2 regions of the Luteibacter sp. HA06 genome follow, and region 1 is predicted to be linked to the other one. Evidence: predicted binding sites of a transcription regulator. Region 1 holds the regulator's gene; the other holds the start of a gene.

Region 1 (7,474 bases):
CCGTCTATCCGCCGCGCAAGCGCTAGTACCCTCCTCGCGGTCCTTGGCGTGGCGCTCACGATGAGCCTGCCCGCCTTTGCCAAGCAGTCCGATCGCGCCCAGCCGACCAACGTCACGTCGAAGACGTTCGATGGCACGCAGCAGCAGGCGAACAGCACGCAGCCGGGCAAGGTGATCTGGACCACGAACGTCGTGCTGACTCAGGGAACCCTGAAGATCACCGGCGACAAGGCAACGGGCTACCTCGATGCCGACAACCAGATCATCCGGGTCATCGTCGACGGTAACCCGGCCACGGTGCAGCAGATGGACGACCAGGACCTGCTGATGCGCGGCCATGCCGCCAACATCGACTACAAGCCGGATGACGCCGCCAACAGCGGCAACGGCATCGCCGTGCTCACCGGCAAGGCGCATGTGGACAAACAGACCGACGCGGCCGACAAGAGCAAGCTCAACGAGAGCAACGGCGACAAGATCACTTACAACACGACCAACAGCACGATGACCGGCGAAAGCAATGGCGCGGAACCCGTGCACATGACCTTCCAGCCGAAAAACCCGCCGCCCGGCGCCGCTCCGGCCACGCCGGCCACACCGCCGGCCGCCAAGCCCGCGCAGCCAAAGAAGCCCTGACCCGATGCTCTCAGCCCAAGGCCTGCAGAAGCGCTTTCGCGCGCGCCAGGTAGTCCGCGATTTCGCTTTCTCCATCCGCGAGGGCGAAGTGGTCGGCCTGCTCGGCCCCAACGGTGCCGGCAAGACCACCTGCTTCTACATGGTGGTCGGCCTCATCCAGGCCGACGCCGGCGTTATCAAACTCGACAACCAGGACATTACCGGCCTGCCGATGCATGCCCGCGCCAAGCTCGGCATCGGCTACCTGCCGCAGGAAGCCTCGGTGTTCCGCCGCCTGAGCGTCTCGGACAACATCCTCGCCGTGCTCGAACTGCGCGACAACATGACCGCCCGGCAGCGCGAAGAGGAACTGGAAAGCCTGCTGGACGAACTGAAGATCGCCCACATCGCCGAGCAGAAGGGCATCAGCCTCTCCGGCGGCGAGCGTCGCCGCGTCGAGATCGCCCGCGCGCTGGCCGCCCGCCCGCGCTACATGTTGCTCGACGAACCGTTCGCCGGCGTCGACCCGATTTCCGTCGGTGAGATCCAGCGCATCGTCCGCCACCTGAAAGAACGCGGCATCGGCGTGCTGATCACCGATCACAACGTACGTGAGACGCTCGGCATCTGCGACCGTGCCTATATCCTCAATGACGGCGAAGTCCTCGCCCGGGGTACGCCCCAGCACATCCTCGCCGACGAAAAGGTCCGCGAGGTGTATCTGGGCCGTGAGTTCCGTATCTGACACACTGCATCGTCGGCCGGTGGGCATAGCTCACCGGAATGCTGGTTTGGGAAGGTCGCAAGGGGTTACGATGGATTTGACACCTCACGCATCGAAGGCATGAAACCCGGACTCCAGTTTCGCCTGCATCAGCAGCTCACGCTGACGCCCCAGTTGCAGCAGGCCATCCGCCTGCTGCAGTTGTCGCAGCTGGAGCTCGAGGCCGAACTCCGCCAGATCGCGGAAAGCAACCCGTTGCTCGAGTTCGCCGAAGACGCCGAAGCCGAGGCCGAGCTGCCCGAAGAGGGCGACTACGACGGCCCGGACTTCCCGGCGCGTGACGAAGTCCCGGTCAAGGCTTCCAAGGCCGAAGAAGAATCGACGGTCACCCCCTCCGAAGAACTTGCCCCCGAGTGGGACGACGATCGCTTCCACGGCGAAGCCGGCGACTACGCGGGTGCGCCTTCGCGGTCCGGAAGCGGTGACGAGGACGGCTTCGAGCCACAAAACGCTGCCCCTGAGAACCTCCAGCAACACCTGGAGTGGCAGCTCAACCTTTCCCAGTTTTCCCCTCGCGACCACGCCATCGCCACCGCCATCATTCATGCGCTGGACGAAGACGGCTACCTCCGCGACGGCGTCGAGGCGGTCGAAGCCGCCCTGCCCGCCGAGATGAAGGCCACTGCCGAGGAAATCGAGCGCGTGCGCCAGCGGGTGCAACGTTTCGATCCCACCGGCATCGCCAGCCTGGATCTGCGCGACTGCCTGCTGTGCCAGCTCTCGCAGTTCTCCCTGGAAACCCCGCACCGCGACCTCGCCATCCGCGTGGTCACCGACGAGCTCGAGCTTCTTGCGCGTAACGACGCCGCCAAGATCGCCCGAAAGCTCAAGGCCGCCGAAGAGGATGTCGCCGCCGCGGCCGCCCTGATCCGCAGCCTGGATCCGCGGCCCGGCTCGGCGCTGGACGCCACGCCGGTGGAATACGTGGCCCCCGATGTCTATGCGCGGCGCGAAAACGGCCGCTGGCAGGTCAGCCTCAATCCCGACGCCCAGCCCCGGCTGGGCCTCAACCAGCATTACTGCAACCTCATCGCCCGCGCCCGCGGCGACGACGCCACGTGGATGAAGGGCCAGCTCCAGGAAGCCCGTTGGCTGCTGAAGAGCCTGCAATCCCGTGCCGAGACCCTGACCAAGGTGGCCGACGTCATCGTGCGCCGGCAGAGCGCCTTCCTCGACTATGGCCCCGAGGCCATGCACCCGCTGGTCCTGCGCGAGGTGGCCGAGGAAGTCGGCATGCACGAATCGACCATTTCCCGGGTCACTACGCGCAAGTACATGCACACGCCGCGCGGTACCTTCGAACTGAAGCACTTCTTCTCCAGTGGCGTGGCCACGGAGGACGGCGGCAGCGCCTCGGCCACCGCCATCCAGGCCATGCTCCGCAAACTCATCACGGGCGAGGACGCGCGCCGCCCACTCTCGGACCAGGCCCTGGCCGAGGAACTTCATCGACGCGGAATTCAGGTTGCCCGTCGTACGGTGGCCAAGTACCGGGAAGCCCTGCGCATCCCCAGTTCCAGCGAACGTGTCCGCGCCAGTTGAGGCGCGGGGAACCCTCACGGAGGTCCACGGTCACAGTATTTCAGGCTTGAGGAACGGCACTCCGCCGCTCCGCACTCGTCGCCCCCAGGGCGGCACCCTCAGCAAGAAGGAGGCGTCATGCAAATCCAGATCAGCGGCCAGCACATCCATATCACCCCGGCTCTGCGCGAGCGCGTGGAACAGCAAATCGGCCGCTTCGAACGCCTTTTCGACAACATCAAAGCCCTCGACGTGGTCCTTTCCGTCGACAAGAACGAGCACAAGGCCAGCGGTACCCTGCATTGCGCCGGCACCCGTCTTCACGCCGATGGCGTCGCCAGCCTGGAAGACGAAAAGAAGCCCGACGCCCTCTATAAAGCCATCGACGGGATGATCGCCAAGCTTGCCGACCAGCTGAAGAAGCACAAGGAAAAGCTGAAGGATCACCACAATACCGAGGGCCGCGACGCGCGCGTCGCCAGTCCCTGAACCCCCGTCCACGCTTGATGGCACAATAGCCCCAGCCGGCGCCCTCGCGCCGGCTTCGCCATTTCAAGGGATCCAGCGTGGACCGGCTGACCGCCAGACAACTCTTCGACGGGGTACACGAGCGCATGGCGCTGCGCTGGGCCGCCGGCATGCGCGGCGAATCGCGCGTGCTCGAACCCAATGCCAAGCAGAGCCGCCGTCCCTCGCTGGTCGGTTACCTCAACGTGATCTACCCGAACAAGGTGCAGATCATCGGCACCGAGGAACTCAACTTCCTCGACGGACTGGAGCCCCGCCAGCGCTGGGAAGCGATCCACAAGATCGCCGCCTACCAGCCCGCCGCGCTCATCGTCACCAAGGACCAGGCCATTCCCTCGGACCTGCGCGAAGTGGCCGAGGAAACCGACACCCCGCTGTGGCAGAGCACGCGCCGCGGCCATGAGCTGCTCACCTACCTCCAGTATCACCTGGCACGCACGCTTGCCCCGCGGGTCACCCTGCACGGCGTGTTCCTGGAAGTGTTCTCGATCGGCGTGCTGATCACTGGCGAGCCGGGCTCGGGCAAGAGCGAACTCGCGCTGGAACTGGTCAGCCGCGGCCACCGCCTGGTTGCCGACGACGCCACCGAATTCACCCTGATCGCGCCCGACGTGATCGACGGCGCCTGCCCCGACCTGCTCCAGGACCTGCTCGAAGTACGCGGCCTGGGCGTGCTCAACATCCGCGAGATGTTCGGCCACACCGCCGTGAAGCCCTCGAAATACCTGCGGCTGGTGATTCACCTGAAGCCAATGCTCGCCGGTGAAGAGACCGACGCCATGACCCGCCTCACCGGCGATGTCAGCCGGCGCAACGTGCTCGACGTGGACGTTCCCAAGATCACCATTCCCGTCGCTCCCGGCCGCAACCTTTCGGTGCTGGTCGAAGCCGCCGTGCGCAGTCACGTGCTCAAGAGCAAGGGTATCGATCCCGCGCAGACCTTTATCGACCGCCAGGCGCACCAGATGCGCCGGCTTCCTCCCTGGTGACCCCCGTGATCGACGAAGTCATGAACCCGATCGTCGACCCCGACGCCATTCACCTGATCGTCCTCACCGGCATGTCCGGTGGTGGCAAGACGGTGGCCCTGCGCGCGCTCGAGGACCTCGAGTTCTACTGCGTCGACAACATGCCGGCCGAGCTCATCCCCCAGCTGGTAGCCGCGGTGAGCCAGGGCGAACATGGCCCGCGCCGTCGCATTGCCGTCGGTGTGGACGTACGCAACCGCCGGGTCGACCTCTCGCGCATGCCGCACGTCCTCTCCGAGCTCTCCATGGCCGGCGTGCACGTCCACCTGATCTTCCTCGACAGCCGCGACGACGTGCTGATCAAGCGCTACTCGGAAACCCGCCGGCGCCACCCGCTGGCGGCCGAGAAGCTCTCGCTGGCCGATTCGATCGCCCAGGAGCGCAAGCTGCTCCGGCCGCTGATCTCGATCGCCGAAAAGGTCATCGACTCCAGCGACCTCAACGTCCATCAGCTGCGGCGCCTGTTCGCTACCGGCTATGCGGCGGCTTCGGACGGCACCACCCTTCTGTTCGAGTCGTTTGCCTACCGCCGGGGCTTGCCCTCGGATGCCGATTTCGTCTTCGACGCCCGCTGCCTGCCCAACCCGCACTGGGATCCGCGCCTGCGCCCCTTTTCGGGCAAGGACCAGCCGGTCAGGGAGTTCCTCGACGCGAACCCGCTGGTAGGCGAGTACTATGACGACGTGACTCGCTGGCTCGAAAAGTGGCTTCCACGCTTCGAGGGTGAGGATCGCAGCTACGTCACCGTTTCGATCGGCTGTACGGGCGGGCGCCATCGCTCGGTCTACCTCGTCGAGAAGCTGGCCCAGCATTTCCGCTCGGAACGCGGCAACGTACTGACCTTTCACCGTGAGCTCGAATAACGCCATGACCCAGCCCCAGTCTTACCGAGATACCGGGCGATGAGCGTCGGCGTCCTCCTCATGACCCACGAAGCCGTCGGCAAGGCGCTGATCTCCGCCGCGCGCCACGTTATGCCCAAGCTGCCGATGGATGTGGACGCCGTGGAAGTGCCGCCCAGCGCGGACCCCGACGTCATGCGCACCCTCACGGCCAAGCATGCCCGCGATCTCGACCATGGCGACGGCGTCCTCGTCCTCGCCGACCTTTACGGGGCGACGCCCTGCAACATCGGTCTTTCCCTGAGCGAACTCGGCGTGCACCTGCGCTGCGTCTCGGGACTGAACCTGCCGATGCTGCTGCGCGTGCTCAACTACTCGGATAAATCGCTGACTGAACTGACCGAGATCGCGGCCAGTGGCGGTCGCGGAGGGATCTTCATCGACCATGCTTGAACGAGACATCGTGGTATCCAACCGGCTGGGCCTGCACGCCCGCGCTTCAGCCAAACTCGTCCAGCTGGTTTCCAGCTTCAAATCGACCGTGTGGATCGTCAGCAAGGGTCGCGAAGTGAACGCCCAGAGCATCATGGGCGTGATGATGCTGGCCGCCGGCATGGGCACTGCCCTTGGCGTGCGCGCCGAGGGCGAGGACGAAGAAGCCGCCCTGGCCGCCGTGGTCGAGTTGTTCGACCGCAAGTTCGACGAGGGTGCCTGACCCATGAGATACGTGCTGACCGGTACGCAAGCTGCCCGGGGCATGGCCCTGGGACGCGCGCGCCTGGTTCAGCCGAGCATCTATGCGGTCGACACGCGCATGCTCGAAGACGCGGAGATCGCGCCCGAGATCGAACGACTGCACAAGGCCATCGACAGCGCACGTACGGAACTACGTGAGCTGCGCGGCAAGCTGCACGGCGCACTGGCCCGCGAAGTGGGCGACTTCATCGACGCGCACAGCCTGCTGCTCGACGACGAAGAGCTGCTCCGCGGCCTCGACGAGCTCGTCTCTGTCGGCCACTACACCGCCAGCGCAGCGCTGAAGATGCAGCGCGACCGACTCGCGGCCGTATTCGACGCGATGAACGACCCCTACCTCAAGAGTCGCGGCGAAGACATCGACCAGGTGATCGGTCGCGTCATGTCCGCCCTCCTCCAGCAATCCAGCCGTGAAGAGCGCAAGCTCGCCGCGCGCGTGGGCGAGATCGTCGTCAGCGACACGGTGGCGCCGGCCGACATGGCCAGCATGGCTGGCCAGGGCATGCTTGGCGTCATTGCCAGCGCCGGCAGCATCTATTCGCACAGCGCCATCCTCGCGCGCAGCTTCAACCTGCCGATGCTGGTCGGCACCAAGGACGCGCTCGCGACGATCAACGACGACGACCTCGTCCTGATCGACGCCGAGCACGGCGAAGTCATCGTGCATCCGACCGCGCAGGACCTTGCCCGTTATCGCCAATGGCAGCGTCAGGCTGCGGCGGAAGGCCGTCGCCTCGCTGCCCTCGCCTCCGCACCGACATTGACGAAAGACGGCGCCCACGTGCGCCTCTACGCCAATGCCGAACTGATCGGTGACATCACCCTCGCCCGCGCGCGTGGCGCCGATGGCGTCGGCTTGTACCGCTCCGAATTCCTGTTCCTGCGCCAGCGCGGCCTGCCCTCGGAAGAGGAGCAGTTCATCGCGTATCGCGACGTCGTCCTCGGCATGGGCGGCCTGCCCGTCACCATCCGTACGCTCGATCTCGGTGCCGACAAGGCCGATGCCGCGGGCCTCGCCATCCGTGGGGAAGACAACCCCGCACTCGGCGTGCGTGGCATCCGTTTGTCGTTGCGTTACCCCGATATCTTCAGCATCCAGCTTCGCGCCATCCTGCGTGCCGCCTGTTATGGCCCGGTGCGCATCCTCATCCCGATGATTACCCACCTGGGTGAGATGACGGACGTGCGTCGCCTGATCAAGAAGGCGCGCGAGGATCTCGCCCGCGAAGGTCAGGAGTTGCCGGAGCGGCTGGATATCGGCGCGATGATCGAGGTGCCGGCGGCGGCGATCGGCGTGTCGTCGATTCTCGAGAAGGCCGACTTCCTCGCCATTGGTACGAACGATCTCGCACAGTACGTGCTCGCGGCGGATCGTAACAACGATGCGCTCGAAGGCATCT
Region 2 (7,474 bases), 2.8 Mb from region 1:
TGCGCGCTCAGGTCTTCGCGGATCTCGATTTCTCGCAGACCGAGAAAGCCAGCGAAACCTTCAATCACGACAACCCGGCGCTGCGCAGCGAGCAGACCAACAGCGAGACGCGGACCGACGCTGCCAACAACGGTGGCGTACCGGGTGCGCTGAGCAATCAGCCGCCGAACACTGGCGCGAACGCGACCGCCGCGAACCCTGCAGCGGGTGGGGCCGCAGGTGCCAAGGCCGGCCAGAACGCCGCGACGCAGACCGCGCAGACGCCGACACAGAAGACCGATAGCGCCACGCGCAACTACGAACTCGATCGCACGGTCAGCCACGTTACCGATCCTGCCGGCAAGGTCGCGCGCCTCTCCGTCGCCGTCGTCGTCGACAACAAGCAGGTGCCCGATAAAGACGGCAAGAACAAGAGCGTGCCGTTCTCGGCGGAAGAAATCGCCCGCCTCACCGAATTGACCAAGAACGCCGTCGGCTTCAGCGCCGCGCGCGGTGACAGCGTCAGTGTCATCAACGAAGCCTTTCGCGGCGCCATCGCGGACGACGAGCCGCAGTCCACGCCCTTCTGGGAGCGGCCGGGCATGCTCGACCTGATCAAGCAGGGCATGGGCGTGATGATCGCGCTGCTGGTCGGCTTCTTTGTCCTGCGTCCTATCCTCAAGGGCCTGCTCAAGCCTGCGCCGCTGGCGATGAACAATGTGGCGCTCGCCGGTCCGATGCCGACCGTGTCGGTCATGGTCGACGACGACGACATGACGCCGGACCGTGTTAGCACGTCGCCGCAGCTGGGTTCGCCCGCGCTGCTGGCCTATGAACAGAAGGTCGGCCTGGCCAAGCGCATGGCCGCCGAAAATCCCAAACAGGTTGCGCAAGTCGTGAAGAGCTGGGTATCCGACGATGGCGCTTGAACAGAAAGAAGCCCTGACGGGCGCGCAGCGCGCGGCGATCCTCTTGCTCACCCTGGGTGAGGAAGACGCCGCCTCCATTCTCAAGCACCTCGGCGCACGTGACGTGCAGGCCGTCGGTACGGCCATGGCCGCGCTGAAGAACGTCTCCAAGGAGCAGGTCGAGACCGTCCTTACCAAACTCCAGGAAGACGTCGGCCAGCACACCTCGATCGGCGTCGGCACCGAGGAATATATCCGCCGCATCCTGGTCAACGCGCTCGGCGAGAACAAGGCGGGCGGTCTTATCGACCGCATTCTCCTCGGCCGCAGCAGCAAGGGCCTGGAATCGCTGAAGTGGATGGAAAGCCGCGCCATCGCCGAAATGATCGGCCAGGAACATCCGCAGATCATCGCGCTGGTCATGGCTCACCTCGAAGCCGACCAGGCTGCTGAAGTCATCGGCTACCTGCCGGCGCGCACGCGCAGCGACGTCGTGATGCGCATCGCCACGCTCGATGGCGTGCAGCCGCACGCGCTGAACGAGCTCGACGAAATCATGGAGCGCCAGTTTTCCGGCAACTCCAACAAGCTGAAGTCGGCCAGTGTCGGTGGCCTCAAGGCGGCCGCGGACATCCTCAACGCGATGGAGACCTCGCGCGAAGCCGAGCTGATGGCTTCCATTCGTGGCATCGACACCGGCCTGGGCGAGCGTATCGAAGAACTCATGTTCGTCTTTGACGATCTTGCCGATCTCGACGACCGCAGCATGCAGACCTTGCTGCGCGAAGTACCGTCGGCGCGTCTCATCACCGCGCTCAAGGGTGCGGAAGTCGCGATTCGCGAGAAGATCTTCGCCAATATGTCCAAGCGTGCCGCCGACATGCTGCGCGACGATCTCGAGGTCAAGGGTCCGGTTCGCCTCTCCGAGGTGGATGCGGCGCAGAAGGAAGTGCTGGCTACGGCGCGTCGTCTTGCTGACGCCGGCCAGATCAATCTCGCCGGTGGCGGGGAAGAATTCGTCTGATGAGTCTTACCTCGATCCTCGCCCGCGAACGCTTCGACCAGTTCGAACGCTGGGAGCTGCCCGTGGTGGGTGGTCCGGAACCGCATGTCGCACGCCCCGACGTCGAGGACGAAGGTCCACGTCGGCCTACCGTCGCGGAGATCGAGGCGATCGAGCGGCAGGCGCGCGAGGAAGGATTCAATGCGGGGCTGACGGAAGGCCGCGCTATGGCCGCACGAGAGCTGGCGGAACAGGTCGCGCGACTGGATGCCCTCTTTGCTGCGGTCGAGCGGCCGTTCGCCGAACTCGATCACGACGTTGCCGCCGACCTTGCTGTGCTGGCCACGATCATCGCCGAGCGTGTTCTGGGCTATGAGATCACCACGCAGCCGGAGAAGATCCTCGACGTAGTCCGTCAGGCGGTCGACGCGCTGCCAGCGGCCACACGCCATATCAAGATTCATCTGCATCCCGCCGATGCGGCGATCGTTCGCGATCACCGCACCGGTACCGAACACGACGGCAGCGTGGTGGACGATGCCGCGCTGGAGCGGGGCGACGTGCGCCTGGAGAGTGAGCAGTCCCGGCTCGATGCGCGCGTGCGTACCCGCCTGGCTGCCGTGATCGACAGTGTGCTCGAAGGTCAGGTCGATCCCTCGTGACTGCCGAGAGCCACACCGCCGCCCGCATCGCGCACTGGCGTGAATCCCTTGCCGCGCAGCGCGCAAGCGCCGAACGCGTTCGTCCCTTGCAGGCCGAAGGCAAGTTGCGCCGGGTGGTCGGGCTCACGCTCGAGGCTGTCGGCTGCGAAGCGCCGGTGGGTGCCCGCTGCATGGTCGCGGGTGCCGATGGCCGGCAGCTCGAGACCGAGGTAGTCGGGTTCTCCGACGGCCGTCTCCTGCTCATGCCCACGGGCGAGATGCACGGCGTGTTGCCCAATGCGCGCGTGACGCCGGTAGCGGCTATCTCGGGTGTGCCCGTCGGTGATTCGTTACTCGGTCGCGTCATCGGTCCCGATGGCGCGCCGCTGGATGGCCTCGGCCCGCTGCTGGCGCGTGAGCGTGCGCCACTACGCCGCGATCCCATCAATCCGATGATGCGTCGGCCGATCGATACGCCACTCGACGTCGGGGTGCGGGCCATCAACTCCCTGCTCACCGTCGGCCGGGGTCAGCGTATCGGCCTCTTCGCAGGCTCCGGTGTGGGTAAGTCCACGCTGATGGGCATGATGACGCGCTTCACCGATGCCGACGTCGTCGTGGTCGGGTTGATCGGTGAGCGCGGTCGCGAGGTCAAGGAATTCGTCGACCACACGCTGGGCGAGGAAGGGCGCCGTCGTGCAGTCGTTGTTGCCGCACCGGCGGATGCGCCTCCACTGAGTCGCTTGCGCGGTGCCCAGGTCGCTACCGCCGTGGCCGAGCATTTTCGTGACCAGGGCCTGCGTGTGCTTCTGCTGATGGACTCGCTCACCCGTTATGCGCAGGCACAGCGTGAAATCGCGTTGGCCATCGGCGAACCGCCGGCGACGAAGGGCTATCCACCGTCCGTGTTCGCCATGCTTCCCGCACTCGTCGAGCGCGCCGGTAACGACGCTGAAGGTCGCGGCTCCATTACGGCGTTCTATACCGTGCTCACCGAAGGCGACGACTACCGCCACGATCCGATTGCCGATGCGGCGCGGGCCATCCTCGACGGCCACATCGTGCTGTCGCGCGACCTGGCCGAAGCCGGTCATTACCCGGCGATCGACATCGAGGCGTCGATCAGCCGTGTCATGCCGGCCGTGGTCAGCAAGGAGCACATGCGCTCGGCCCAGCGCTTCCGCCAGGTCTACTCGGCGTACCGCCAGCAGCGCGACCTCATCGCAGTGGGTGCCTACCAGAAGGGCAGCGATCCACGTACCGACGAGGCGATTGCATTCTATCCACGGTTGTCGGCCTTCCTTCAGCAGGAAACCGACGAGCCGGTGAATCTCGCCGATGCCGAGTCCGCCCTCGCTGATACGACGAAGGCCGGCTGATGCCCTCGCGCGCCGACCGCCTGCAACCCGTCGTCGACCTGGCCGAAGAAAAGGCCGAGGACGCCTTGCGCGTGCTCGCCACTCAGCAACGTGCACTCGCCGAAGCCGAGCATCAGCTGGTCGAGCTACGTAAATACCGCAACGAATACGCCGAGATGCCCGACGGCATCGGCATCAGTGCCTTGCTCAACCGGCAGCAGTTCCTGCAGAAGATCGACATGGCCATCGTGCAGCAGCTGGGTGAAGTGCAGCGCCGCGAGCAGGCACTGGAGCACGCACGCCGGCTTTGGACGGATGCGCGGGGTCGCGCGAAGGCGCTGGACTCGGTCACTACGAAATATCGTGAGCAGGAACGCAAGTCGGACGATCGCCGCGAGCAGGCCCAGGCAGACGAACGCTCGCAATACCGCCGCAATCCCCGGAGCGAGGCATGACGCACGCGTGCGTGAGCCAGCTCCTGAACGACCTCATCGAGTATCCCGCATGAACAACGCCACGATCGCACTCAATGTCGCCCGCCCGCCCGCTCCCACGCCGTCGTCGACGTCGTCGGTCGGCAATACGTCTTCTGTCACGGGCAACGGGAATGACGACACGGTGTCGAACAAGCGCTTCGACGCAGCGATGAACGCGGCGCACGCCGATGCCCGCAAGACCAAGGACGAGCCGTCCGACAAGGGTGCGACGACCTCGACAGGGTCCACGACGCCTTCGGGGGGGAAAGACCCGGCTGCCGACAAGACGTCATCGGCCCAGGCCTCTGACAAGAAGTCGGATGATGACGCGACGAAGAAGGATGATGCGGGCGACGCTGACACGTCGCTCGCGACAAGCGTGCTCGCGCTGATCGGCGTACCGCCCAAGTTGGGTGATCTCGCGGCGAAAGCGCTCGCGACGGCGACCACCGCCGCGGGCAAGCTCGGTGGTGCGCTCGGCGCGCTCACCGGTACGGGTGCGACGCCTGGCCTCCCCGCCGCCGCGGACGCCACGGCCGTGGCAAAAGATGGCGCTACGACCGGCACTCAGCTCACCGATGCCCTCGCCACGACGCCGGTGCCGGTCGCTGCCGTCACGGCTTCGCCCTTCGCCAGCCTGCTTGCGGTCCAGGGCGGCGATCTCGCGGCGACGAAAGACGACACCTCGGCGACCGATCCCGCCAACCTCAGCCCCATGCCTCTCGCCCACGCGCCGGCCATGAACGGCGTGACCGCTCCGGCCGTCCAGGTTCAGGCGACGCAGGCCGCCACCTCGCCCCAGTTCAGTCAGGAGCTGGGTGAGCAGATCGCCTGGATGGGCTCGGGCGACGTCAAATCGGCGCGTATCAAGTTGCACCCGGAAGAGCTCGGCAGCATGGACGTTCACGTGACCATGGACGGCGGCAAGGTCAACGTCGCCATCCTCGCGCAGCATCCGGCGGCAGTGCATGCGGTGCAGCAGACCCTTTCCCAGCTGGACACCATGCTCGCGCACCATGGCCTGTCGCTCGGCCAGGCCGACGTCGGTCAGCGTGACCCCGGCCAGAATCCCGCCCAGGGTAACGCGGCGGGCGGGCAGGGCGGTGCGGCCGACGATGCGGCGACCACGGAGACGGTGGCGACCTCGCGCGTGTCGCGTAGCCTGGTCGACGAGGTGGCGTGACGCCGTTCGCGTGACGTGATGCTGACGGGTGTCAAAGTTTCGGCTCGCTCGCCTCGTCCGCACCGCGACGAGAACCGCGTCACAGCGCCATCTTTCCATTCGGCTGGGCCGCGACGCGCGCCGATGGCACGTGGCTTGCAACAATACCCGCAAGCCCCACGGGCACGATCGTTTACGTATTCGCATTCCAGAGGTTCCACGCATGGCCGCAGCACCCAAAGATCCCGCCGAAGTCGCTCCCAAGAAGAAGGGTAAGGGCAAGCTGATCCTGATCGCCGCCCTGGTGGTGCTAGCCGCCGGTGGCGCGGGTGGCTATTTCATGATGAAGGGTGGTCACGGCAAGGCCGGCCCGGCGGACGCGACGGAAGTCGCCAAGTCCAAGCCGGCCGTTTATCTGCAGCTCGACCCCGCTTTCGTGGTTAATTTCCAGGACGAGACCGCTCTGCGGTTCCTGCAGATCGGCGTCAACGTGATGTCCCATGACCCCGAGGCGATCGCCGCCGCCAAGGAAGCCGATCCCGAGATTCGCAATGCACTGCTGATGCTGTTCTCCGCGCAGGACGTGAAGACGCTTTCCGACGTGAAGGGCAAGGTCAAGCTGCAGGCCGCCGCGCTGGCTGAAATCCAGCGCGTGCTCAAGGAAAAGATCGGTCGTCCCGGCGTGGACGCGGTCTACTTCACCAGTTTCATCATGCAGTGACGGGACGTATCGGCCATGAGTGACATCCTTACCCAGGAAGAAATCGACGCCCTCCTGGCCGGCGTGGAAGGTGGCTCGGTTGAAACCGAGATCGAGCTTCCGCCGCCCGGCGGCATCCTGGACTACGATTTCACCCAGCAGGATCGCATCGTGCGCGGCCGGCTGCCGACGCTCGAGATGGTCAACGACCGTTTCGCCCGCTACTTCCGCGCCAATCTCTTCAACGTGCTGCGGAAGTCCTGCGAAGTCTCGGTGCTCGGCGTGAAGATGACCAAGTTCAACGAGTACGTGCACTCGCTGGCTGTGCCGAGCAACCTCAACCTGATCCGCATCAAGCCGCTACGCGGCACCGCGCTGATGGTGTTCGAGCCGCGCCTGGTTTTCACCGTCATCGACAATTTCTTCGGCGGCGATGGTCGCTACCATGCGCGCATCGAGGGTCGGGATTTCACCCCCACCGAAAACCGCGTCATCCAGATCGTGCTGCAGGAGGCCTTCACGGCCATGGCCGAGGCCTGGGCGCCGGTGCTGAAGATGCAGTTCGAGTTCCTCAATTCCGAGATCAACCCCCAGTTCGCCAATATCGTCAGCCCGACCGAGACCGTTGTGGTGTCGCGCTTTCACATCGAACTCGATGGCGGTGGCGGCGAAGTGCACCTGACCCTGCCGTACTCGATGGTCGAGCCGATCCGCGAGTTGCTGGATGCCGGCGTGCAGAGCGACCGTGCGGAACGTGACGAGCGCTGGATCCAGAACCTGCACGAGGAAATCCTCGACGCGGAAGTGGAAGTCACCGCGATGCTTGCCGAGGCGCGCCTCACGATTGGCGACTTCCTGCACCTGCGCAAGGGCGATGTGATTCCGATCACCTTGCCGGAATGCGCCACGATCTTTGCCGAAGACGTGCCGATTTTCCGTGGCCGCATGGCCAATTCCAGCGGTAACAAGGCCATCCAGTTCGATTCGCTGATGCGCAAGCGCGGCGAGAGCAAGGCTATGCCGGTGACTACGACCGAGCCGATGCCTGAGTTGGTTTGAAGCCTGAGCATGGTTGATGCCTGGGCATGTCCGAAGCCTGAAGAGCATCGCCGCTGAAGCGGCTCCCACAAAAGAGCGCGCTCTCGCAGAAGAGTCGGCTCCGCTTTGTGTGGGAGCCGATTCATCGGCGATGGGTCCTTGCCCCAGTCCGCCAACCTGACGTCAATTGACCGTCCCGGTGCGCAACT

What was found. The regulator sigma-54, encoded in region 1, starts transcription at its own class of promoters, with help from an activator protein. The targets are predictions, from matches to a motif close to TGGCACGNGCNTTGC.
Region 2: the regulator sigma-54 is predicted to act here: its motif matches at 5,673-5,687, upstream of ACVWWJ_RS05920 (flagellar basal body-associated FliL family protein).

Annotation. Positions count from the first base shown of each region.
Region 1 is NZ_JBSSDZ010000001.1:4,100,165-4,107,638, forward strand. Features, by position in the region: gene lptC (LPS export ABC transporter periplasmic protein LptC) at 1-26, shown strand, start outside; gene lptA (lipopolysaccharide transport periplasmic protein LptA) at 61-636, shown strand; gene lptB (LPS export ABC transporter ATP-binding protein) at 641-1,360, shown strand; gene ACVWWJ_RS18970 (RNA polymerase factor sigma-54) at 1,460-2,941, shown strand; gene hpf (ribosome hibernation-promoting factor, HPF/YfiA family) at 3,059-3,409, shown strand; gene hprK (HPr(Ser) kinase/phosphatase) at 3,535-4,437, shown strand; gene rapZ (RNase adapter RapZ) at 4,458-5,339, shown strand; gene ACVWWJ_RS18990 (PTS sugar transporter subunit IIA) at 5,379-5,771, shown strand; gene ACVWWJ_RS18995 (HPr family phosphocarrier protein) at 5,764-6,033, shown strand; gene ptsP (phosphoenolpyruvate--protein phosphotransferase) at 6,037-7,474, shown strand, end outside.
Region 2 is NZ_JBSSDZ010000001.1:1,321,352-1,328,825, forward strand. Features, by position in the region: gene fliF (flagellar basal-body MS-ring/collar protein FliF) at 1-908, shown strand, start outside; gene fliG (flagellar motor switch protein FliG) at 922-1,911, shown strand; gene ACVWWJ_RS05900 (flagellar assembly protein FliH) at 1,911-2,552, shown strand; gene fliI (flagellar protein export ATPase FliI) at 2,549-3,910, shown strand; gene fliJ (flagellar export protein FliJ) at 3,910-4,344, shown strand; gene ACVWWJ_RS05915 (flagellar hook-length control protein FliK) at 4,394-5,548, shown strand; gene ACVWWJ_RS05920 (flagellar basal body-associated FliL family protein) at 5,751-6,248, shown strand; gene fliM (flagellar motor switch protein FliM) at 6,264-7,286, shown strand.